Regions from separate parts of the Pseudomonas sp. HS6 genome, predicted to be linked through region 2. Evidence: riboswitches for the same ligand, from Rfam matches in the RefSeq annotation. Region 2 holds a riboswitch; each other region holds the start of a gene.

Region 1 (7,783 bases), 670 kb from region 2:
GAAAAACGCAGCTATCAGTGGCTTAAAGCGCGGATTGACGGTGAGCCTGGCGTTTAGCCGATTTGCGAACTATTCCTACGTAAATACTAGGACTTTGTGCCGCGCGCCGATTGGCGTAAACTCCGCCCCAAGCCTGCGAGGAGTTTCCATGACCGCTATTACCATTACCGACGCCGCCCATGATTACCTGGCCGATCTGCTGTCCAAGCAGAACACCCCGGGTATCGGCATCCGCGTCTTCATCACCCAGCCTGGCACCCAGTACGCCGAAACCTGCATTGCCTACTGCAAGCCGGGCGAAGAGAAACCTGAAGACACTGCGCTGGGGCTGAAAAGCTTCACCGCTTACATCGACTCGTTCAGCGAAGCGTTCCTCGACGATGCTGTCGTCGACTACGCCACCGACCGCATGGGCGGCCAGCTGACCATCAAGGCACCAAACGCCAAAGTACCGATGGTCAACGCCGACAGCCCAGTCAACGAGCGCATCAACTATTACCTGCAAACCGAAATCAACCCGGGGCTGGCCAGCCACGGCGGTCAGGTCAGCCTGATCGATGTCGTTGAAGACGGCATTGCCGTGCTGCAGTTCGGTGGCGGTTGCCAAGGCTGCGGCCAGGCGGACGTGACTCTGAAGGAAGGCATCGAGCGCACCTTGCTCGAGCGCATTCCGGAGCTCAAGGGCGTTCGCGACGTGACCGACCACACGCAGAAAGAAAACGCCTACTACTAAGGCGTTCGCTGCGGCATAAAAAACGGCGCCCCGTGAGCGCCGTTTTTTTTGCGTGAAATTCAAGAACCTTCGCGAGCAAGCTCGCTCCCACATTGGACCTTTGTCGTTCACAAATCCTCTGTGGGAGCGAGCTTGCTCGCGAAGTGGTCTTCAGGGGCGATACAAATGCGCATGCCCCGCGCGATACAGCGACGACTCACTGAAATGATCGCTACCCAACACCCGTCCAACCAGAATCAACGCCGTTCGCCGAAACCCCTTGGCGGCCACTTTCCCGGCAATATCCTCCAGTGTTCCCGTCACCCAGTCCTGATCCGGCCACGTCGCCCGGTGGATCACCGCAATCGGGCAGTCCGCTCCGTAGTGCGGCAGCAACTCGGCAAGGATCTTCTGCAAATGATTGACCCCCAGATGAATCGCCATGGTCGCCCCGTGCTGCGCCAGGTTGCCCAGTTCCTCGCCGGCAGGCATCGCGGTCTTGTCCGCGTAACGGGTCAGGATCACGCTTTGCGAAATGTCCGGCAGTGTGAGCTCGGCGCCTAATAGCGCGGCGCAAGCGGCGGTGGCCGTAACGCCGGGAATGATCTCGAACGGGATTTCCAACTCGCGCAGATAGCGAATCTGCTCGCCGATGGCGCCATACAGGCTCGGATCGCCCGAATGCACGCGCGCCACATCCTGGCCTTTGGCGTGGGCGTCCTTGATCAGATCGATGATCTGTTCCAGGTGCAACTCGGCGCTGTTGACCACGATTTCAGCCGAATGACCGTCCAGCACTGCCGTGGGCACCAGCGAACCTGCATAGATGATCACCGGGCAGCTGCGGATCAGCCGCTGGCCTTTGACAGTGATCAATTCCGGGTCGCCGGGGCCGGCGCCGATGAAGTAAACGGTCATCGTTGGATCCTGTGAAAGTAGGGCAGGTCGAGGCTTCAAGAGCACTTCAGATGAAGAATGCTCATGATCGAAAGCGGGGATTATCGGGAATTTATGCCGCGCCGGCCAATGCCAGGGTTGCCTGGGCGTATTTTTGCCGGGAAATCAGCAGTTTTGCCGGGGCCTGGATCAGTTGTTCGGCAAGCGCCAGTGCGGCACTTTCCGCCACGCCGTAGCAACCGGTGCGTTCGAAAGCGATCTGCGAATGATGACTAAGGCGTTGCTGATAACTGGCCAGCTCTTCGCTGCTGAAGTACAGCAACGGCAGCGCCAGTTGTGCCGCCAGTTCTTGCAGTCCGGGTTCGTCGCGTTTCAGGTCGATGCTGGCCAGCGCTTTGACCGCATCGAGTTCGATGCGATGGGCCTGCAGAGCCTGGTCGAGCAAGGCGCGCAGCGTACTGGCCGGGCAGCCGCGCTGGCAGCCCAGGCCGACCACAAAGGTCGGCGCTGCGCTGTCATCGGTCATGCGTGGTATTGACCATCGCTTTTGCGGCGGAACAACCAGGCGCTGATCAGGCCCAGGGCCAGCCAGAACGCCACGTTGGTCAACTGCGAAGCGATTTTGAACTGAGCTTCCAGTGCTTCCGGCGCGAGCATCGAATGCACTTGCGGTTGCGGAGCACCGATGATGTGCGGCACGGCGAGGATCGCCACGCCGAGGATCTTCAGCAGCCAGTTGCCACCGAACACGATCAAGGCCAGGCCAGCAGCGGTAGACGCGGCAGTACCGATCCACCACATCTGGCGCGACGCCAGGTCTGCGGCAGCGGTGCCCGGCAGTTCAGGCGGCAGGCCCAGTGTCGGGGCGAGCACGAAAGTCGCGTAACCCGCCAGGCCCCAGAGCAGGCCTTGCGAGGTTTTGGTCGGCGCACGCAGCGTGTAAAGACCGGCCAGCATCAGGGCGAACCCCACGGCCACGACCAGATTGCCGCCAGTGGTGGAAACCACGCGTTGCCAGCCATCTTCCGGCTCCCAGGCTTCGGCATCGTGGGTGTGGGCGGCGGTGCCGGCGGCGTGTTCGTGGACTTCGGCAACCGGCTCGGCTTTCTCGAAGGTCTCTGCCTGGAGAATCAGCGGCGACACCCAAAAGCTTTGCAGCAACGTCAGGAGCAGGGCGGCCAGAAGGCCGGTGAAACCTGCGGTCTGCGCAATACGCTTGATCATGTCGTCAGGTCTCAGTGGCACGGGAACGCGGCGCTGTGGCGGGTATCGTGCGCGGCGTTGTGCACCGCTTCGATGTGCGAGAAACCGGCGAAGTAGACCAGGCTGGCACCCAGGATCGACGCGAAGACCGCAGCGGTCAGGCGTTGGCTCAGGGTGGTGGTGCTGGAGATTTTGTCCGTATTGCTGCCGGTGCTGCTGATGATCGACATGGCGCTTCCCTCTGGAGTGTCAGCGGGTGAACGGTGCGCATGAAAACCCCTGCGAGTCGGGCACGCAGAGGTTCGAACAGCGCCCGCCCACCGCGGGTTTGTTATGTTCAGTGACGCAAGATGCGCACTGTGTGTTGCGGGCCGGTCTCCGGGCTCACGAGGGGTTGGCGTCAGGCCGACCTGCAAGCGTCACCTTCCCATGCCCGGGGGCACAGTGGATCTGACACTTCGCTCGCTTACCGTTGCGGGGGCAGCACCGGACTGACATGGCTTTAGAGTAAAGCACATGATTCACCGGTTTCCCGTTTCACCCTGTGAAGGGCACCCGTAACAAGTTGTGTAGGAGACCATGAGGGGGGGATTTGAGTCAATTGGGATTGGGGGCATATCCGTTGCTGCGGTAACGGCTTCTTAGGGTTCCGCCCTTACGGCGGGTCACTTTTGACAAACGCCTCAAAAGTAACCAAAAAGGCTGCACCCTGACGTTCGGCCCCTCGCTGAGGCTCGGGGTTCCTTCGCTCCGGGATTGATCCGGGGGCATCGCCTACGGTTTGCTTCGCTGCACCTCCTCTCGATGTGTTTGGCTTCGCCAAACGGTCGCTGCGCTCCCACCCCCGGATCAATCCCTCCACTCAGCCTGCCGACGGGCCTTGAGGTCAAAAGCTTCACTTGAGCTAACGCTCATCGTTTTGAGTGGGGAGGGGCATGGCGTGTTCGGCTTTGGTTTTGTGGTGGATTCACCCCTCACCCCAGCCCTCTCCCCTAGGAGAGGGAGCCGATTTGTGGGCTTTTCAACGCCTGAGTTCAACGCGGTATCGCATGTCGGCGTACCTCTGCCAAACCACTCGATCAGCTCCCTCTCCCCGAGGAAAGGGAGCTGATTCGTGTGTTTTTCAAAACCTGAGTTCAACGCGATATCGCACGTCGGCGAACCTCTCCCAAACGCCTCGATCAGTCCCCTCTCCCTCCGGGAGAGGGCTAGGGTGAGGGGCTCTTGATCTGGATTTTGCTCTGGCTCTGGCTCTGGCTCTGGCTCTGGCTTTTGATTTTTTGCCCCTTCGGCAGGCCGAGCGGAGGTGTCCATCAGGGGGTAGGCGCGCAGCGCCGTGCGGCGTAGCCGCATACATCGAGAGGAGGTGCAGCGAAGCAAACCGTAGGCGATGCCCCCTGATAGACACCGTAGCGAGGGAACACTGAGCCTCTGCGAAGTGCCGTACGCCGGGGCCAAGACTTTTTGGTTACTTTTGACTGGGCCGGCATTCCGGGCGTTTGTCAAAAGTGACCCGCCGTAAGGGCGGAACCCTAGGAAGCCGTTACCGCAGCAACGGATATGCTCACAAATCCCAAAACCGAAAAACAACGCCCATTGACCCATCACGAACCCATGCGTAGCCTTGCGCTTTCGAGGTTCTTCGGCCCACGCCGAAGCTAAGAAGGGAACGCGGTCCAAGCCGCGGCTGCCCCCGCAACTGTGAACGGTGCTGTTCGCTGCCACGCCACTGCCAACTCAACCCAGAGCCAGCGGGAAGGCGCAGCGAAAACCGGGCCAAGGCCCGAACACCGTCAGCCAGGAGACCTGCCTCGTCACAGATTCTCACTTTCAACCGGGCGGGGTGATCCGGTGGCGAACTCTCCAGGCACGCATCCGCGTTGCCGGTCTCGTCCCGTATGCCCGCCACCTTGCCAAAGGGCATCCGATGAAAACACTGGCCAAACTCCCTGTCACCATCGTCACCGGCTTCCTCGGCTCGGGTAAAACCACCTTGCTGCGGCACATGCTCGATAACGCCCAGGGCCGCCGCATCGCGGTGATCGTCAACGAGTTTGGCGAGCTGGGCATCGACGGTGAAATCCTCAAGCAGTGCACTATCGGCTGCACCGAAGAAGAAGCCACCGGCCGCGTCTACGAACTGGCCAACGGCTGCCTGTGCTGCACGGTGCAGGAAGAGTTCTTCCCGGTGATGCGCGAACTGGTGGCCCGTCGCGGCGACCTCGACCATATCCTGATCGAAACCTCGGGCCTGGCCCTGCCAAAACCGCTGGTGCAAGCCTTCCAGTGGCCGGAAATTCGCAGCGCCTGCACCGTTGACGCCGTGATCACCGTAGTCGACAGCCCGGCCGTGGCCGCCGGCACCTTCGCCGCGTTCCCGGATCAGGTCGACGCCCAGCGCAAACTCGACCCGAACCTGGACCACGAATCGCCACTGCACGAACTGTTCGCCGATCAACTGGCCAGCGCCGACCTGGTGATCCTCAACAAAGCCGACCAGACCAGCCCGGAAGACCTCGCTCGCGTGCGCCTGGAAGTCGCCGAAGAACTGCCGCCGGCAGTGAAAATCATCGAAGCCAGCAACGGTCGCCTGCCGCTGGATGTGCTGATTGGTCTGGGTGCCGGTTCCGAAGAGCACATCGACAGTCGCCACAGCCATCACGATCACCACCACGGTGAAGGCGATGACGATCATGATGACCACGATCACGACGCTTTCGACTCGATCTCCATCGAATTGCCGCAAGCCGACGAAAGCCTGCTGCTCGACGCACTGACGCAACTGGTGGTTCAGCACGGCATTCTGCGAGTCAAAGGTTTCGCGGCGATTCCAAACAAGCCGATGCGGCTGTTGATTCAGGGCGTGGGCACGCGTTTCGACAAGCACTTCGACCGTCAGTGGGGCGCCGATGAGGCACGGGTTACCCGACTGGTGTTGATCGGTCAGGAACTGGACGCGGCCAAGCTCGAAGCGCAACTGCGCGCCGCGCTCAGCGTTTAAGCCATGCACCTGCTCAGGACCCAGCCCGGCGGTTTCGTGTCGGATGACAACATTGCCGACCTTGGACAAACCCCCGCCGAGCTGGTGATCCTGTGCAGCGGCGACTCCAGCCTTGCGCTGCTCGCCGAAGCGGCGCAGCAGCTGCCCGACGATTATCCGAGCGTGCGGCTGGCCAACCCGATGCAGGTGCAGAACCATGCATCGGTCGACCTGTACGTCGACGAAGTGCTGCGCCACGCTAAGGTCATTCTGATCTCGCTGCACGGCGGCATCGCTTATTGGCGGTATGGCGTCGAGCGGCTGGTCGAGTTGTCCGAACGCGGTGTGCAGGTGATTCTGGTGCCGGGCGATGACCGTCCCGACCCGGAGCTCAGCGACTTGAGCACCGTGGGCGTCGAGGATCGCGACCGGCTCTGGCAGTTTCTGCGTCAGGGCGGCATGGGCAATGCGCTGGACTTTTTCCGTTGCCTGGCCAATCGCTGGCTGGCGCGGGATTACGTGTGGGGCGAGCCGCAAACGCTGCCGCGCACGGCGATTTACCACCCGAATAAAAACACCGCCGCACTGAGTGACTGGCAAGCCGATTGGCTGTCCGGTCAACCGGTGGCGGCGGTGTTGTTTTACCGTTCGCATTTGCAAGCGGCCAACACGGCGTTTATCGACGTGTTCTGCCAACGGCTGCAGGCTGCCGGACTCAATCCGCTGCCGATCGCCGTGGCCAGTTTGAAAGAGCCCGGCTGCCTGTCGGTGGTCGAGGACTGGCTGGATGAGGTCGAGGCAGGGGTGATTCTGAACACCACCGGTTTCGCCCAGTCCAGCCCGGAAGCGCCGCATCTGCGGCCATTCCGTCGCAACATCCCGGTAATTCAGGCGATCTGCGCCCAGGACAACGAGCCCGGCTGGCGCGAGAGCGAGCAGGGCCTCGGTCCGCGGGATCTGGCGATGCACATTGCGCTGCCGGAGCTGGACGGCCGGATCATCAGTCGGCCGATCAGCTTCAAGGACCTGGCCTGGCGCAGCGAGCGCAGTCAGTCAGATGTGGTGTGTTATCGGGCGCAACCCGAGCGCATGGATTTTGTGGCCGAACTGGCGCGACGCTGGGTCGATCTGGCGCGGGTGCCGAACGCTGACAAGCGTATCGCGCTGATCCTCGCCAACTACCCGACCCGCGACGGACGCATCGGTAACGGCGTAGGCCTCGACACGCCGGCCGCCGCGCTGAATATCCTGCGGGCGTTGCAGGCCGAAGGTTATCCGCTACCTGCCGAGTTGCCTGATAGCGGCACCGAACTGATCCGGCAACTGCTCGGCGGCGTCAGTAACGACCTCGATACTCTCGATCAGCGCCCGTGCCAGCAAAGCCTGGCGATGAATGACTACCTGACGATGTTCAATGCACTGCCGGAAGCCAATCGTACGGCGGTGTTGGAGCGTTGGGGTTCCCCGCAAAACGATCCGATGTGCCGTGACGGGCGAATGATGATCGCCGGCCTGCGTTTTGGCCTGACTTTCGTCGGCATTCAACCGGCGCGGGGTTATCAGGTCGATCCGAGCGCGGTGTATCACGACCCGGATCTGGTGCCGCCGCACGCGTATCTCGCGTTCTATTTCTGGCTGCGCCAGACCTATGGCGCCCACGGCGTGATCCATGTCGGCAAGCACGGCAACCTCGAATGGCTGCCGGGCAAAGGCGTGGGCTTGTCGGAGAACTGCTGGCCGGATGCATTGCTCGGGCCGCTGCCGAATATCTATCCGTTCATCGTCAACGACCCGGGCGAGGGCGCCCAGGCCAAGCGTCGCACTCAGGCGGTGATCATCGACCACTTGATGCCGCCGTTGACCCGCGCTGAAACCTACGGTCCATTGCGCAATCTCGAATTGTTGGCCGACGAGTATTACGAAGCGCAATTGCTCGATCCGCGCCGCGCCCGGGAGTTGCAGCGCGACATTCTGCAACTGGTGCGTGACAC
Region 2 (7,783 bases):
AGGTGTCTTTACATGCTCTATAGAGTTGAAACTGCGCGACGCCAAGTTGTTCGATGAGGGGGGCGACGGCCTCAACGTCTATCTGCAGGTTGATACCTCTGCCGAAGGGTTTGCTCAGTTCCGCCGTCAGCCACTGACCTGCATTCGGTTCAACTTGTTCGAGCATGACTTGAGCGCCATTCAGATCGAGATAGGCGAAGCCATCTTCAGGGCGTTGATAGGCGATGTTGAATCCCAGGCAGCCGACCCAGAAAGCGAGGCTGGTCTGCATATTTGTGACCATTAACTCTGGAACCAGTTTGTTTCGTACAAACATAAGGTGAATTCCGTTTCATTGGATGTGTTGCCAAGGGAGCAGCCGCTTTCTATACGAATCTAGTTCACATAAGGCTCATTCAGCTTATCCAGCGCCTCGACGATTGCGGTCGTTTGCGCCTTTGCTGCATTGTCCATGACCTGATCAACCAGGGCCTGTACCTCCACGACTCTGTCGAACAGTGCGCGACCTTCCTTGGTACTGGAGAGAATGCTTTCGGTTTCCTCGATACTCTTGTTGTTGGCACGAATCATCACTTCGAGTTCTTCTTCGGTGAAATGATCGGCGTAGACATCAATGATCTGGCTTTTGGTCGCTTCTCTATCCAGGTTTTTTGTCACGACTTCACGAATGGAATCGTTCGGCAGTGCCCAATAGTGTGAGTTGAAGAATTCCAACAACACCTCCAGGCGGGACTCGAAGTCGTCGTACCGAGTGGATTCAACCAGCTCCCGCGCTTTGTCCTTGCTGCCACCACAAGCAGTCAGAGCCACTGCAAGTAACATGGCGAACGTTATTGTTCTCAAACCCATGAGCGTCTTTCCTTGATCAATCTGCAGGTATGGATTGGGTGGCATGGTTCAGATGTCGGGGGCCAGTGGCTCGGGATTCTATCGGGTCTTTAGAGATTTCTCGCGGTGATGTTCAAGGTAAGGCCCTGAGCCGCTCTGCCAACTCCAGCGCCACCCGGCCACTGCCCACCATCGGCAACAGATGCGTGAAGGGAATATCGATCACACGGTTCTCACGCACGGCCCGCAGGGTCGACAGCACCGGATCCTGCATCAACAACTGACGTTTTCGACTAGCCGGCGACCATTGCGCGTCGGCCAGCAGAATCACGTCAGGGTCACTGGCGAGCAGGGTTTCTCGGCTGACGGTCACACGGTATTGGTTGATGTCGGCGAACAGGTTTCGGGCACCGGCAGCGGCCAGCAGGGTAGTGACAAAACCCCGTCGGCCTTCACTATCGAGACCGTTGACCTCGCTGTCGAGATAGAACACGGACAGCGACTTGCCCGCGCCGCTCAATGCCTTGGCCTTTTCCAAATCTGCATCCATCGCATCGCTCAGTTTCCGAGCGCGCTGCTGTCGGTGCAGCAAGGCACCGAGGGTCGAGAGGTCGTTGCGGATGTGTTCGAAGTAATCCAGCGAATGCCCGTTACAGGCCGACTCGAGCAAGTACGAAGCCACGCCGTTGCGCCCCAGTCCGCTGCGTGACGTCACACCATTACCGAAGGCCGAGGCAAATCCGCCGACCACCAGATCCGGCTTCTGCGCGTACAACACTTCGCTGGACGGATAGCGGGTCGAGATCACTGGAACACCGAAATATTGGGTCTGAGGCGTACCGGTGTCATCCAGATAGGCAACGCCTGCCAGCGCCGGGCCGGCGCCCAACGCCAACACAAGATCCGCCGCATGCTGATTGAGAGCGACAATCCGCGACGGTGTCGACACCGGCAGGTGCCAGGTCTCGCCACAATTGCGGTAATCATCTGCCACAACCGGAGAAGCGCAGAGCAGGGCACCCGCCAGCACACACAGCGTTCTCACGAGCGCTCCTTGATCAACAGATCCTCGACCACTTCGCCGCCCACCAGGTGCACCTCGACTAACCGCTGCGCATCCGCGTGGCTGCGTACGCCATACCAGCAGGTCTCCGGATACACCGTCATGACCGGTCCCAGATTGCACGGAAACTGACAGTGCGTACGCGTCAGCAAAACCCCGCAAGGGGTCTCGATGCGGTCGTGTGCCAGCAAGTGCCGACGCAGGGTTTTCCATAGCTGCAAGGCGCCGCGCTGGGTGCAGCGCGGGCCGGTGCAGAGGAACACGTGGCGGGCATGGGCGGGGATGTGCGACCAGTCCGGGTGCGTGTCGACGCCGTCGATGGTTTTGATCTCCGCCATCAGAATCGGTACGTGTAGCGCACTTCGGAGGTGAACGGCCGCCCGAGGTTGTCGACGTTGTTCGAACGGCTGGTGACGTAATCGCGGTCGAACAGGTTTTCCACCAGCAGGCTCACCCGGTGCTGATGGGCGCTGTCGAGGTAACGATAGGCGTCGGCATCCACCACCGAGTAATGGCCGTACTCGACCTGTTTCGAGCTGATCACATCGCGGATGTAGCGGATCGCACCGCCGGCGCCCCACATCTGGTCAACCGACTCATAGCCGACGCGCGAGCGGGCGAAAAAGCTCGGCACATCGTTGAGCGTGACGCCAGCACGCGATTCGGTGAGGTTGCGGGTCATGTCAGCTTGCAAGCTCCATTGCTCGTTGAGCGCGAGTTTGGCGTCCGCCTCGAAACCGCGCATCTGGATCTGTCCCTGGCCGTTGACCCACTGGATATCGTCGAGGGTAATCAGGTCGTCGATCTTGCGTTTGAACAGGGTGACGCTGGCACTGAACTCGCGATCGAGCAGCAGGCCTTTGTAGTCGAGGCCGAGTTCGGCGTTGCGACTTTTCTCGGGTTTCAGGTTGCGGTTACCCAACTCGTCGCCCGGTTCGTTGACGAACAGTTGCTCGGCGTTCGGCAGTTTGTAAGCCGTGCCGTACTGACCGCGCACAGACCAGTTTTCGCTTAGGTCGTACAGCGAAGTGAGCATGCCGACCGTGGCGCTGTCGCCGCCGCTCATAGCCTCGTGACGGATGCCGATGCTCGGGTGCCAGTCGGGCAGGCTGTCGATCTGCGGGCGCAACTGAGTGTAGAGCGCGTGGGCTTCGGCCTTGTCGTTGTCGATGATCAGCACATCGTCCTGGCCCTTGAACCACTGGTTGTCCGTACCGAACACCAGCACATGGCCACCGGGTAATTCAGCCTTGCCTTCGGCCTGCACACCCCAGTCGGTGAAGCCCCAGTAGTCGTTGTGATTGATGGTTTTTGTGCCGCCATTGGCGGTGTTGTTGATACGCGTGTAGCGGGTGTCCCAGTCGTTGATGTGGCCTTTGACGAAATAGCTCAGGCGCTCGTTGATGTTCTGTTCGAAGGTCGCCGTGGCGATCTGCTGGATGCGGTCGTTGGTGGTCTTGTGGTTGTCGACCGGGCGGGCGAAGTCGAGGTTGGCGTCGGCGTATTGGTAGAACAGCTCCATACGCGCATCGTCGCCAAAGGACTGAATGGCCTTGCCGCCGAACGTGGTGACTTCGTAGGCGCGATTCTTTTCGCTGTCGTTCTTGATGTCGCGATTGCGAAATGGCTGATAACCGTCCGAAACGTTATGGCTGACGTACGCCAGCAGGCCCAGGTCGCCGAAACCGTTGGTGAAGATGTTCTCGACCCGCGCATCCTCGGTGGTGCCGCCGAACGTGTCCACGCCCATGTTCACTTCGCCGGAGGCTTTGCGGGACTGCGGGCTGCGCGTGACGATGTTGATCACGCCGGACACGGCCTGAGTGCCGAACAGCAGGCTTTGCCCTCCCTTGAGCACTTCGATGCGTTCTATGGCATTGGCCGGCAGGGTGTCCAGATACAGGCCGCCGTACAGGCGATTGTTCAGGCGTACGCCGTCGAGCAGGATCAGCGTGTCATCGTTGCGCCCGCCCAGCAGGGAGTAAGTGCCGTAGTCGAACGGGCCGTTTTTCGGCGCGACGTACAGGCCGGGAATAAACATTTGCATAACGCGGGTGACATCGGCGCTGGGGCCGGCGCGCTCGATCTGCTCGCGGGTGACAATCTCGACTTTGCTGCCGAACTGCGCCATGTCGGCCACGGTCGTGGACTCCACAGAGGGCGCGGAAACGATTTGCTGAGTGAGTTCGAGCGGCGCGTCATCCGCCAGCAACAGGGGGCTGAACAGACAGCCAAGCAACAGGGATGGAGCCGGAGTGTTGAAAGGTCGAATCATTGTCTTCTCGAAAGGATCTTCGCAGAAGAGCATGCAGGAGAAGGCATCGCGCACACGCCGACACCGGCCCATGCCCGCCCACCGCAGGATTTTGCCAAACAGACATTTCAGGCCGGTCTCCGGGCTCGCGCGTATGGACGCTTTCACCTTCCCATGGCCTTCTGGCCACAGTGGTGTATCGAAAGCATCACGCGCCTACCGTTGCGGGGGCAGCACCGGACTTGTTCAAAAAGAACGTACCGGTTTCCCGTTTCACCCCATGCACGGCGGCATGGGACACCTGAAACAGGGCGGCATCTGAACACTCGGATGACCGCTCGTCAACATGGGTTGCGGATGACCGTTGCGGATTATTCGACAGCCGCCAGCGTTCTCACGTCTGAAAAAATCGATCCGGACGGCACGCGCTCAACGCAGAGGAGTCCTCTCCTTCGATGATTTCCTCACTGGCCAGACGACCCACAACCGCCGCCAGCGTCACGCCCGGATGCATCGTGCAGACGTAGACGCCATCGGCTTCGGGGAGATAGCCGATCACGGGTATGCCGTCCGCAGCAATGGGTCTGAGCCCGACACACGCCGATTCCGGTTCGATGGAAATGATCCCGCTCAATTCGTTCTGGATGGCAGCTGCGGTTCGTAGCGCTATTGCTTCAGGGCGGTTTTCCAGGGCGTCGTCCAGATAGTCCTCCGCCGCCAGCAAAACCCCTACCGAGTCTTGTCTCACTTCCATTTCAGGACTGGAAATCAGCGTGTTCACCCGATCGGGTTGCATCCGGTAGCGGATGAAAATGGCGGGGGAGGCCTCGATTGGAAGGGGCAGGTTCAGGCTCTGCGTCAGTTGCGTGATACCGGTCCCGGCGGCCAGTATGACCACGTCGCACTCGATGATACTCATCGCGGTCTCGATGCCTGTCACCCTGGCGTCGCGGGTAGTCAAACCGAGCACTCTGGTTTGCGTAAGCACTTTTGCGCCAAGTGTCTGGGCACCTGCGATCAATGCGTGGGTGGCTTGTACGGCGTCCAGTGCACCCTCTTCGCAATCGTAAAAAGCCTGTTGCGGGGGACGCCTGAGATTGGGCTCAAGTTCGAGCACTTGCGGCTGAGACAGCTGTGTCGTGGAGGGGGGGATTGGCGGCTGGCAGCCCGTTATCCGACCCCGCGCCGTATGACAGGGAACCGGTCCATCGAATCTCCAGCCCGGGCAACTGTGCTTCGAGTCGACGGTATTCCTGAATGGCTGCCCCACGAATTTGTGCGACAGGATCAGGCCCGCTGTGTGAGGTGTTGATCCATGCAAACGAGCGCCCGGTCACACCGCTTGCGATATCTCCAGCTTCGACCACGGTCACCTCCGCGCCCTTGCAGGCCAGGTGATACGCAACAGACGCGCCGACGATGCCGGCACCTACGACCACGACACGTTTAACAGTCCCTGTTCCCATTTCAATCTCCATTTTTCTGGCTACGCGGTGCTTTGTTGCACGAAACGTTCGATCAGCCACCGCGCCGCAGGGCCCGGTGGCACATCGGTGCGGTAGATGGCGTCGAAGGTGTATTGCCCGCTGGCGTACTCCGACAAATTCAGTTGTACCAGTCGGCCGTTGTCCAGATCCTCCTGAATCATCGGCCTCGGCATGTTCCCCCAGCCGATGCCTTCACGCAGCAACATGTGTTTGGCGCCCAGGTCCGCCAGGCGCCAGGTGCGGTTGCTCAGCACGGCGAACTCCTTGTCCTGAGTCAGTCGCGAGCGGTCGGACAGCACCAGTTGCGTGTGCTCGCGCCCGGCACCCGGAACGTTGGTTTCGCCTGAGGCCAGCGGATGATTCGGCGCCGCCACCGGAATCAGCTCGACGCTGCCGATGCCGATTCTTTCGATGCCGTTGATGCCGTCGTTCATCGGCCCGCTGACGCCGACCACCGCGCCGCGATTGATCACCCGTTCGGTCACGGCACCGAGTGCTTCCATGTGCAGGTGCAAGGCGACGGTGGGGAATTCTTCCCGAAAGGATTTCAGCGCATCGACTACGCGCTCGGCAGGCAGCATCACATCGAGCACCACATGCACTTCGGCTTCCAGCCCCTGAAGCAGGCCTTTGACCTTGGCGCGCAAGCCGTGCACGCCGTTGGCAATGGTCCGGGCTTCGGCCAGCACAGTACGGCCGGCGTCAGTCAGTTGCGGCTTGCGGGTGGTCTCGCGATCGAACAGGGTCACGCCCAATTGCGTCTCCAGGTTGGCGATCGAGTAGCTGATGACCGACGTCGCGCGGTGAAGCTTGCGTGCAGCGGCTGCAAAACTGCCAACTTCAACGACCGTCAGGAATACGCGCAGTTGATCGAGTGTCGGTGTGCCTGGATCGGAGATCATGCCTGTTTCCTCGAATCGCCATTGAGCCCGCGTTTGGACTAGAGTCGGCAGCTTACCTATTTTGTCGAACGTAATGATCTAAATTAGTCGGCTATTCAGATGAGCTGTCGAGGCGCAACATTTCTTCATCCGGACGGTTCAGGTCGAACCGGACCCCATTGAAGGAAATACTCCCATGGCTACTTCTGCAAACATCGCTCAAACAAAGGCTACTGAACAGAACGCTTCCGACACTAAACAAGCTTCGGCTGCCTTGATCGGCCGCGTATTGCTCAGCGTGATTTTCATTCTCTCCGGTTTTTCCAAACTCGCCGCTCCGGCCATGATGATCGGTTACATCGGCTCTGTCGGTCTGCCGCTGCCACAAGTGGCGCTGGCAGTGGCGATCATCGTCGAAGTTGGTGGTGGTCTGGCGCTGATCGCCGGATACCGTACCCGCACCGTCGCCGCTGTACTGGCCGCTTTCAGCGTGTTTACCGCGCTGGCCTTCCACAGTGCGCTGGCTGACCAGAACCAGTTCATCCACTTCTTCAAGAACATCGCCATGGCCGGAGGCCTGTTGCAGGTCGTGGCCTTCGGCGCCGGCCGCTTCAGCCTCGACGCTCGTCGCGGTTGATACCCGAGCGCGGTGAAGGACAGGTTCCTTCACCGCGCTTCAGCATTTTTTGTTGGCCGCACCCCGCGACACAATCGAGTAATCATCATGACCGTTCAGCAACAACTTTCTGGCTATACCCGTGAAACTCAAAACCTGCGAGCCATTCGCTACCGCACCAGCGGCAGCGGGCACGGCTCGATCGTCCGGCTGATGAGCCCATCTGATCTGGGCCATCTGATCAAGCCGTTCGTGTTCCTCGATCTGTTTGAAGGTGAGGCCTCGTTCATTCACGGCATGCCGATGCATCCGCATTCGGGGATCGCCACGGTCACGGTGATTACCGAAGGCAACTTGCGCTTCGAGGACGCCGAATCGGGCAAGGGAATGATTGATTACGGTGGTGTCGAGTGGATGCGGGCGGGCGGTGGGGTCTGGCACGGCAAGGAAATGTCGGTCGGCACCTCACAGCGGATTCAGGGCTTTCAACTGTGGGTGGCGCTGCCTCCAGAGCTGGAAAACGCCAGTGTCGACAGCCAATACCTGGAGTCCGGCGCGATGCCTGAAGTGGGGCCGGCGCGAGTGATTCTGGGCAGGCACCAAGGTGTCCAGAGCCCGGTTCGGGCGCCTGCGGGAATGAATTACTTGTTGGTC
Region 3 (7,783 bases), 2.6 Mb from region 2:
CGGTCATTTTATTTTGACTCGCGGCACCCGCAGCATGAGCGCGCTTTTTGACCTGCTCGAACAGCTCGATCAGGCCTCTTTGCAGGCTCAACGCAAGCTGACCATTCCCTTCCTGAAAGAAACCCTGGGCTGGTAAAACCGTGGGTTTCAGCGGGTTTCGGCATATTTCAGGCGCCAGAAAATCCGCTTTCCTGTGCACTGCACAGGCCGCGTCTCGATTCAAATAGGCTTAAGCGCTTAGATGTAAACGAGAAACCGAGAAGTCACAAAAAGATCGATTGAATTTGCAAATGAGGCTGATAGCGGGCATAGTCTCGGCTTCTTTACAACTATCAGCCACGGTCGTGCCCATGCTAAAGCGCTTCGCACCCCTCGTGCCTCTCGCACTCGTCACCCTGTTGTTCGGTTGCGCTGCTCATTCACCTGTTAATCAAGAGCAGCAACAGGCTAAAAATTCTGCCACCGCCCAGTCTTCCGTTATTTATCAGGAAGAGCTGGACACCGAAAAGGAACTCGCCGCTTTCAACGGCAAGAAGCCTTATCAGCTCCCGGTTCTGGCAGACAGCATTCTTGAACGCGGCATGTCCCTGATCGGTACCCGTTACCGTTTCGGCGGTACTTCTGAAGCCGGGTTCGATTGCAGCGGTTTCATCGGCTACCTGTTCCGCGAAGAAGCCGGCATGAACCTGCCGCGCTCCACCCGCGAAATGATCAACGTGGATGCTCCGCTGGTATCGCGCAGCAACCTCGAGCCGGGTGATCTGCTGTTCTTCGCCACCAATGGTCGTCGCGGTCGTGTTAGCCACGCCGGGATCTACCTGGGCGACAACCAGTTCATCCACTCCAGCAGTCGTCGCAGTGGCGGTGTCCGCATCGACAGCCTGGGTGACAGCTACTGGAGCAAGACCTTCATCGAAGCCAAACGCGCTTTGGCGAACGCTCCAACCGTGGTTACCGCTCGCAAGTAATCACGCCTTAGTCGCCACGCTCGTGGCGACAAGCGGTCCTTCAGGGGTAATAGACTTAAACTTTACAAGGTGAAGTTAAAGTCTTACTTGAAGTTTGCCGCGTAGCCGCTAGAATCCTGATCTATATTGATGGCAAACCGCCTGCGTCCAAACGCAGGCGGTTTTGTTTTCTGTCGAATCGGCAGTAAAAGCCGCAGCCAGATCAGGATGTTCTGCTTATGACGATGCCGGCCCGCCTCGCCCTGATGTTCTTCGCAGCGCTGCTCAGCGCTTGCGCCAGCCGCACTCTGCCACCTGCGCCGGTGGTTCGTGCTCCGATTGTGTTCGGATCCTCCCAGGCCTTTTCTCCCGCTGCCGAAGACGTGCTGTTCCGTGCGCTCGGGCTGGTGGGCACGCCTTATCGCTGGGGCGGCAACACGCCGGACTCGGGTTTCGATTGCAGTGGCTTGATCGGTTTTGTCTACCGCGACGCCGCCGGCATCAGCCTGCCGCGCTCGACCCGCGAGTTGATCGTCATGCAGGCGCCGAATGTCGGCAAGGAAGGGCTGCAAACCGGCGACCTGATCTTCTTCGCGACCAATGGCGGCTCTCAAGTCAGCCATGCGGGAATCTACGTCGGGGAAGGGCGCTTTGTTCATGCACCGGCCACCGGTGGCACGGTGAAGCTGGACAGCCTGTCGAAGGCCTATTGGCAGAAAGCCTACCTGAGTGCCAAGCGCGTTCTGCAGCCGGAGCATCTGGCGCATAACCCATAGTCAGGCGAAACGATAAAAAAACCTGTGGGAGCACATTGGCTCTCACAGGTTTTTTTGCGTTTGGGCCCGGCTATTTAGCCGTTGATACTCGCCAGACCTTGTTCCCCACGTCGTCCGCCACCAGCAGCCCGCCTTGTTGGTCGATCACCACGCCGACCGGGCGACCCAAGGCGTTTTCATCTTTATCGAGGAAGCCAGTCAGTACATCCACTGGCGCTCCACTCGGCTTGCCGGCGGCAAACGGTACGAAGATCACCTTGTAGCCACTGTGCGGCTTACGGTTCCATGAGCCGTGCTGGCCGATGAATGCGCCTTCCTTGAATTGCGCCGGCAGCGTGTTGCCTTCGGCGAAAGACAAGCCCAGTGACGCTGTATGCGGGCCGACGGCGTAGTCCGGAGCGATGGCCTTGGCCACCATCTCTGGTTGTTGTGGTTTCACGCGCACATCGACGTGCTGGCCGTAATAGCTGAACGGCCAGCCATAGAAGCCGCCGTCCTTGACCGAGGTGATGTAGTCCGGCACCAGGTCGCTGCCGATATCGTCACGCTCGTTCACTGCTGTCCACAATGCTCCGCTTTGCGGCTCCCAGGCCAGGCCGTTGGGATTGCGAATGCCCGAGGCGAAGATCCGGTGATTGCCGGTCGCCCGGTCCACTTCCCAGATCGCCGCGCGACCTTCCTCCTGATCCAGGCCGTTTTCGCCGACGTTGCTGTTCGAGCCGACCGTAACGTACAGCTTGCTGCCGTCCTTGCTGGCGATGACGTTCTTGGTCCAGTGATGGTTGAGCGTGCCGCCCGGCAGATCCACGACCTTGATCGGCTGGCTCTTGATTTCCGTTGCGCCGGGCTCGTAGTGAAAGCGCAGCAGGCGGTCGGTGTCGGCGACGTACAGATCGTTACCGACTAGCGTCATGCCGAACGGTGAATTCAGATTTTGCAGAAATACCGTGCGGGTTTCCGCCACGCCGTCGTGATCGGCATCGCGCAACAGGGTGATGCGGTTCGGACTGGGGACGCCGGCGCCGGCGCGGTCCATGACTTTTTTCTTCACCCAGCCACGTATGCCTTTGCTATCGTCCGGTTTTGGCGGGGCATTGGTTTCCGCCACCAGCACATCGCCGTTGGGCAGCATGTATAGCCAGCGCGGGTGATCGAGGTTCTCGGCAAACGCTGCCACTTGAGTGCCTGCCGCTGGCGTCGGTTTCGCGCCGGCCGGCCAGCCGATCGCCGGGGCGATGTTCACCGTCGGAATCAGGGTCTTGTTCGGTTCGGGGAGTTTTGGAGACGGGCCGGTGCCGTCGGAAACTTGCAGGCTGGAGGATTCACCACAGGCGGTGAGCCCTCCGGCAAGTGCGATGACGAAAACGAGGTGGGGCTTGCGCATTATTTATCTTCCCTTATGAATGCATTTCTAATCATACATAAGTGCGCGAGCCGATGGTCCCCCCCTCAGCCGCGAGCTTCCTTGAACAGCACGGCAATGCCGGGGTGATAGTTGCCAGCCTCGCTGCGCAATTTGCGGTAGGCGTACGGGAAGTACCAGGCGACGGCGCAGGTGTGTTCCTTTTGCAGGTCGTCGACCATGTCCTGCAATTCTTCCGGGCTGGCGCTGTGCTGGGCTTTCTGTGGGGCGACGAACAGGCAGCCAAGTTTGAGATCGCTGGCGTAGCTGATGCGCTTCGCATCGCTGGTGATATCGACCAGGGCCTGGGTCAGATTCAGGCTGTTGACGCGTGGCCAGCGCTGGGTTGCCTGGATGTAGGCGCGATCTTCGGCGCCGGCCAGGAACAGGTCGGCGCGGGCATTGCGTTCGCCTTCCTCGTTCTGTTTGCGCGTGGCGGTATCGCGCAGTGTCACCAGTTCTGCCATCCACGCGGCGGCTGACAGCAGGCCGAGGTTGGCTTTTTCGTCGTGCCAGTACGGTGTGTCGTTGTCGCCGCGCACGGCGTTGTAGCGGTCGATACAGTCAAACCATCGTTCCAGCACCGGGCGCAGGAATTCCAGCCGCGGATTGCTGATGATCATGCCTTGCATGGTGCTCTCCCTTGTTATTGTGATGTGCTCTCTGCGTTCAAAAAGCATGGCTCTTTGATATCACTGCTGACAGTGTGGCACAAGATTGGCGTCAGATAATTGATCGACGGCAGTTATTCGCTTTCAGGGGGCCTCTTCATTTGACGCTCCACCCCCAACCCTCTAACCTTCGCGGCTTGTTTCAGGTGCTCTGTGACCGCTGTCGACAGAGTGAAACAGGGAAGCCGGTGAGGCGGGTCTTCAAGCGAAGAACCCTCGCGATCCCGGCGCTGCCCCCGCAACGGTAAATGAGTAAAAGCTGCGTCCGATGCCACTGCTGCAAAGCGGGAAGGCGCGCAGCCAGGCCAACGCCGCTCATGAGCCCGGAGACCGGCCTGATCCATCCAGCGGCATCACGGTGGGCGATGCCAGGCTTTTTGCCGTCTATTCTTGTGCCTGCCCGCCGTTATCCAGCCTCAACGGAGAGCTCCCTCATGACTGATTCCCCCGAACGCGACGAGCGTCACCTGGCGCGCATGCAGCGTAAAAAAGCCGTGATCGACGAGCGCATCGCCAATTCACCAGATGAATGCGGTCTGGTGCTGGTGTTGACCGGCAACGGCAAAGGCAAAAGCAGCTCGGCGTTCGGCATGCTTGCCCGCGCCATGGGCCACGGCATGCAGTGCGGCGTGGTGCAGTTCATCAAGGGTCGTAACAGCACAGGCGAAGAATTGTTTTTCCGTAGATTCCCCGAGCAGGTGCGCTTTCACGTGATGGGCGAAGGCTTCACCTGGGAAACCCAGGACCGCCAGCGTGACATCGCCGCCGCCGAGGCTGCCTGGGAAGTCTCCCGTGAGCTGTTGCGTGATCCGTCGATCGGTCTGGTGGTGCTCGATGAACTGAACATCGCCCTCAAGCATGGCTACCTCGATCTGGATCAGGTACTCAGCGATCTGCAGGCTCGTCCGCCGATGCAGCATGTGATCGTCACGGGTCGCGCTGCGAAGCCGGAAATGATCGAGATGGGCGACACCGTCACCGAAATGGGCATGATCAAGCACGCCTTTCAGGCCGGTATCAAAGCGCAGAAAGGCGTCGAACTTTGAATCAACCACGTCACTGCCCGGCGGTACTGATCGCCGCGCCGGCCTCCGGCCAGGGCAAGACCACCGTCACCGCCGCGCTGGCTCGCCTGCATCGCAATCAGGGGCGCAAGGTTCGCGTGTTCAAATGCGGCCCGGATTTTCTCGACCCGATGATCCTCGAACGTGCCAGCGGTGCGCCGGTCTATCAACTGGACATGTGGATGGTCGGCGAGCAGGAAAGTCGACGTCTGTTGTGGGAAGCCGCCGCTGAAGCGGATCTGATCCTGATCGAAGGCGTGATGGGCTTGTTCGACGGCACACCGTCGAGCGCCGATCTGGCGCGGCACTTCGGCGTGCCGGTGCTCGGCGTGATCGACGGCACCGCCATGGCCCAGACCTTCGGCGCCTTGGCCCTGGGGCTGGCGCGCTATCAGCCGGACTTGCCGTTCGCCGGCGTGCTGGCCAACCGTGTCGGCACTGTGCGCCACGCGCAGTTGCTTGAAGGCAGTCTCACCGAAGGCCTGCGCTGGTACGGCGCATTGTCCCGGGAAACCGGGATCGAATTGCCAAGCCGCCATCTCGGTCTGGTGCAGGCCAGCGAACTCAATGACCTCGATCTGCGCCTCGACGCCGCCGCTGAAGCGCTGGCCAGTACCTGCGAGGTAGCGCTGCCACCGGCCGTGGAATTCGCTGCGCCAGAAATCGTCAAGAACGAAAGACTGCTCGAAGGCGTACGGATTGCCGTCGCCCGTGACGAAGCCTTCGCCTTCACCTATGGCGCCAGTCTCGACCTTCTAAGGGCGATGGGCGCGGAGCTGAGTTTCTTCTCGCCGATCCGCGATACGCAATTACCTGAGGCCGACAGCTTGTACCTGCCCGGCGGTTATCCGGAGTTGCACCACGTTGCCTTGTCGCAGAACACCGACATGCTCAAAGCGATCCGCGCACATCACGCCGCCGGCAAACCGCTGCTCGCCGAATGTGGCGGCATGTTGTATCTGCTCGACTCCTTGACCGACGTCGAAGGTACCCGCGCCGAACTGGTCGGTTTGCTCAACGGTGATGCCGTGATGCAAAAACGACTGGCTGCGTTGGCGTTGCAGTCCGTGGAACTGCCGGAGGGCTTGCTGCGAGGTCACACCTATCACCATTCCCTGACCACCACCGAACTGACCCCCATCGCCCGTGGCCACAGCCCCAACGGCGGGCGCGGCGCGGAAGCGGTTTACCGGGAAGGGCGGATGACCGCTTCGTACGTGCATTTTTACTTCCCGTCGAATCCGTCGGCGATTGCCGCACTGTTGGTGCCATGACCGACAACGCATTCACTGAAACCGAGCGCGAAGCGGTCTATCGCGCCATCGCCGAACGTCGCGACATGCGCCACTTCAGCGGCGGCACGGTCGAGCCTGAATTGCTTCGCCGATTGCTTGAGGCCGCACATCAGGCGCCGAGCGTCGGCTTGATGCAGCCGTGGCGCTTCATCCGTATTAGCGACCGCGCCTTGCGCGGCCAGATCCAGGATCTTGTAGAGGAAGAACGCGTACGCACCGCCGAAGCCCTAGGCGAGCGCAGCGACGAGTTCATGAAGCTTAAAGTCGAAGGCATCAATGATTGCGCCGAAGTGCTGGTTGCATCATTGATGGACGATCGCGAGCGACACATTTTCGGCCGCCGCACGCTGCCGGAGATGGACATGGCGTCGCTGTCCTGCGCGATCCAGAACCTGTGGCTGGCGGCTCGCGCCGAAGGCCTGGGCATGGGCTGGGTGTCGCTGTTCGAGCCGCAGGCGCTGGCCAATCTGCTGAAACTGCCGGTCGGGGCCAAGCCGTTGGCGGTTCTTTGTCTGGGGCCAGTCAAGGAATTCTATCCGGCGCCGATGCTGGTACTCGAAGGGTGGGCGCAGGTGCGTCCGCTCAATGAGCTGCTGTATGAAAATTTCTGGGGAGTGAGTCAATGAGTGTGGCGTTGTTGAGTGTCGCCGCGGTTGCGCTGGACGCGCTGCTGGGTGAACCGAAACGCTGGCATCCGCTGGTGGCGTTCGGCAATTTCGCCGGGCGCATCGAGCAACGTTTCAATAGCGGCGGTCGCGGCTGGCGCAGCCATGGTGTTACTGCGTGGGTGATTGCAGTGCTGCCGCTGACCCTGCTGGCCACGGCATTGTCCTGGGCGCCTTATGTCGGCTGGGTCGTCGAGATTCTCGCGTTGTATTGCGCTCTCGGCATGCGCAGCCTCGGCGAACACGTCGAGCCGGTGGCCAAGGCCCTGCGCAGCGATGATCTGGAAGAAGCGCGCAAACGCGTGGGTTATCTGGTCAGCCGCCAGACCAGTGAACTGGACAGCACTGCTGTCGCCCGCGCCGCCACCGAATCGGTGCTGGAGAACGGCAGCGATGCCGTGTTCGCCGCACTGTTCTGGTTTGTCGTGGCCGGTGCGCCGGGCGTGGTGCTCTATCGCCTGAGCAACACGCTCGATGCGATGTGGGGCTATCGCAACGAACGCTTCGAACGTTTCGGCTGGGCAGCGGCAAAAATCGACGACGTCCTCAACTACATTCCTGCGCGGCTGGTGGCGTTGACCTACGCGCTGCTCGGCAAAACCCGACTGGCGCTGAAATGCTGGCGCACCCAGGCGCCGAAATGGGACAGCCCGAACGCCGGCCCGGTGATGGCCGCCGGCGCGGGTGCCTTGGGCGTCGAGCTGGGTGGTCCGGCGATTTACCACGGCGAGTTGCACGAGCGTCCGCAACTGGGCGAAGGCGCACCGGCGGATGCCGATTCCATTGATCGCGGCTGGCAATTGGTCCAGCGCGGGGTATGGTTATGGCTGCTGATTCTCTGCGTGGGGGCTGAATTCTATGCTTGAACACGGTGGCCGGCTGCGCAGGGCGGCGCTCGAATACGGCATCGCGGAAGAAGACTGGCTCGACCTGTCCACTGGTCTCGCGCCATGGCCGTTTCCG

What was found. Region 2 has a riboswitch for cobalamin ahead of JJN09_RS07195 (TonB-dependent siderophore receptor). Riboswitches for the same ligand answer to the same signal wherever they lie in the genome.
Region 1: another riboswitch for cobalamin. It lies ahead of cobW (cobalamin biosynthesis protein CobW); the one in region 2 lies ahead of JJN09_RS07195 (TonB-dependent siderophore receptor).
Region 3: another riboswitch for cobalamin. It lies ahead of cobO (cob(I)yrinic acid a,c-diamide adenosyltransferase); the one in region 2 lies ahead of JJN09_RS07195 (TonB-dependent siderophore receptor).

The regions. Positions count from the first base shown of each region.
Region 1 is NZ_CP067412.1:915,477-923,259, forward strand. It holds gene JJN09_RS04220 (acyltransferase) at 1-57, shown strand, start outside; gene nfuA (Fe-S biogenesis protein NfuA) at 149-733, shown strand; gene cobM (precorrin-4 C(11)-methyltransferase) at 884-1,630, opposite strand; gene JJN09_RS04235 (cobalamin biosynthesis protein) at 1,722-2,135, opposite strand; gene JJN09_RS04240 (CbtA family protein) at 2,132-2,833, opposite strand; gene JJN09_RS04245 (CbtB domain-containing protein) at 2,845-3,042, opposite strand; cobalamin riboswitch at 3,164-3,386, opposite strand; cobalamin riboswitch at 4,431-4,641, shown strand; gene cobW (cobalamin biosynthesis protein CobW) at 4,740-5,813, shown strand; gene cobN (cobaltochelatase subunit CobN) at 5,817-7,783, shown strand, end outside.
Region 2 is NZ_CP067412.1:1,588,153-1,595,935, reverse strand. It holds gene JJN09_RS07215 (VOC family protein) at 1-316, opposite strand, end outside; gene JJN09_RS07210 (hypothetical protein) at 376-849, opposite strand; gene JJN09_RS07205 (ABC transporter substrate-binding protein) at 962-1,873, opposite strand; gene JJN09_RS07200 (ferredoxin) at 1,870-2,229, opposite strand; gene JJN09_RS07195 (TonB-dependent siderophore receptor) at 2,229-4,166, opposite strand; cobalamin riboswitch at 4,259-4,465, opposite strand; partial or broken gene JJN09_RS07190 (NAD(P)/FAD-dependent oxidoreductase) at 4,540-5,611, opposite strand; gene JJN09_RS07185 (LysR family transcriptional regulator) at 5,632-6,534, opposite strand; gene JJN09_RS07180 (DoxX family protein) at 6,710-7,150, shown strand; gene JJN09_RS07175 (pirin family protein) at 7,238-7,783, shown strand, end outside.
Region 3 is NZ_CP067412.1:5,496,412-5,504,194, forward strand. It holds gene hda (DnaA regulatory inactivator Hda) at 1-136, shown strand, start outside; gene JJN09_RS24925 (C40 family peptidase) at 351-968, shown strand; gene JJN09_RS24930 (C40 family peptidase) at 1,187-1,723, shown strand; gene JJN09_RS24935 (sorbosone dehydrogenase family protein) at 1,794-3,107, opposite strand; gene JJN09_RS24940 (hypothetical protein) at 3,173-3,757, opposite strand; cobalamin riboswitch at 3,924-4,150, shown strand; gene cobO (cob(I)yrinic acid a,c-diamide adenosyltransferase) at 4,231-4,842, shown strand; gene JJN09_RS24950 (cobyrinate a,c-diamide synthase) at 4,839-6,134, shown strand; gene bluB (5,6-dimethylbenzimidazole synthase) at 6,131-6,781, shown strand; gene cbiB (adenosylcobinamide-phosphate synthase CbiB) at 6,778-7,686, shown strand; gene cobD (threonine-phosphate decarboxylase CobD) at 7,679-7,783, shown strand, end outside.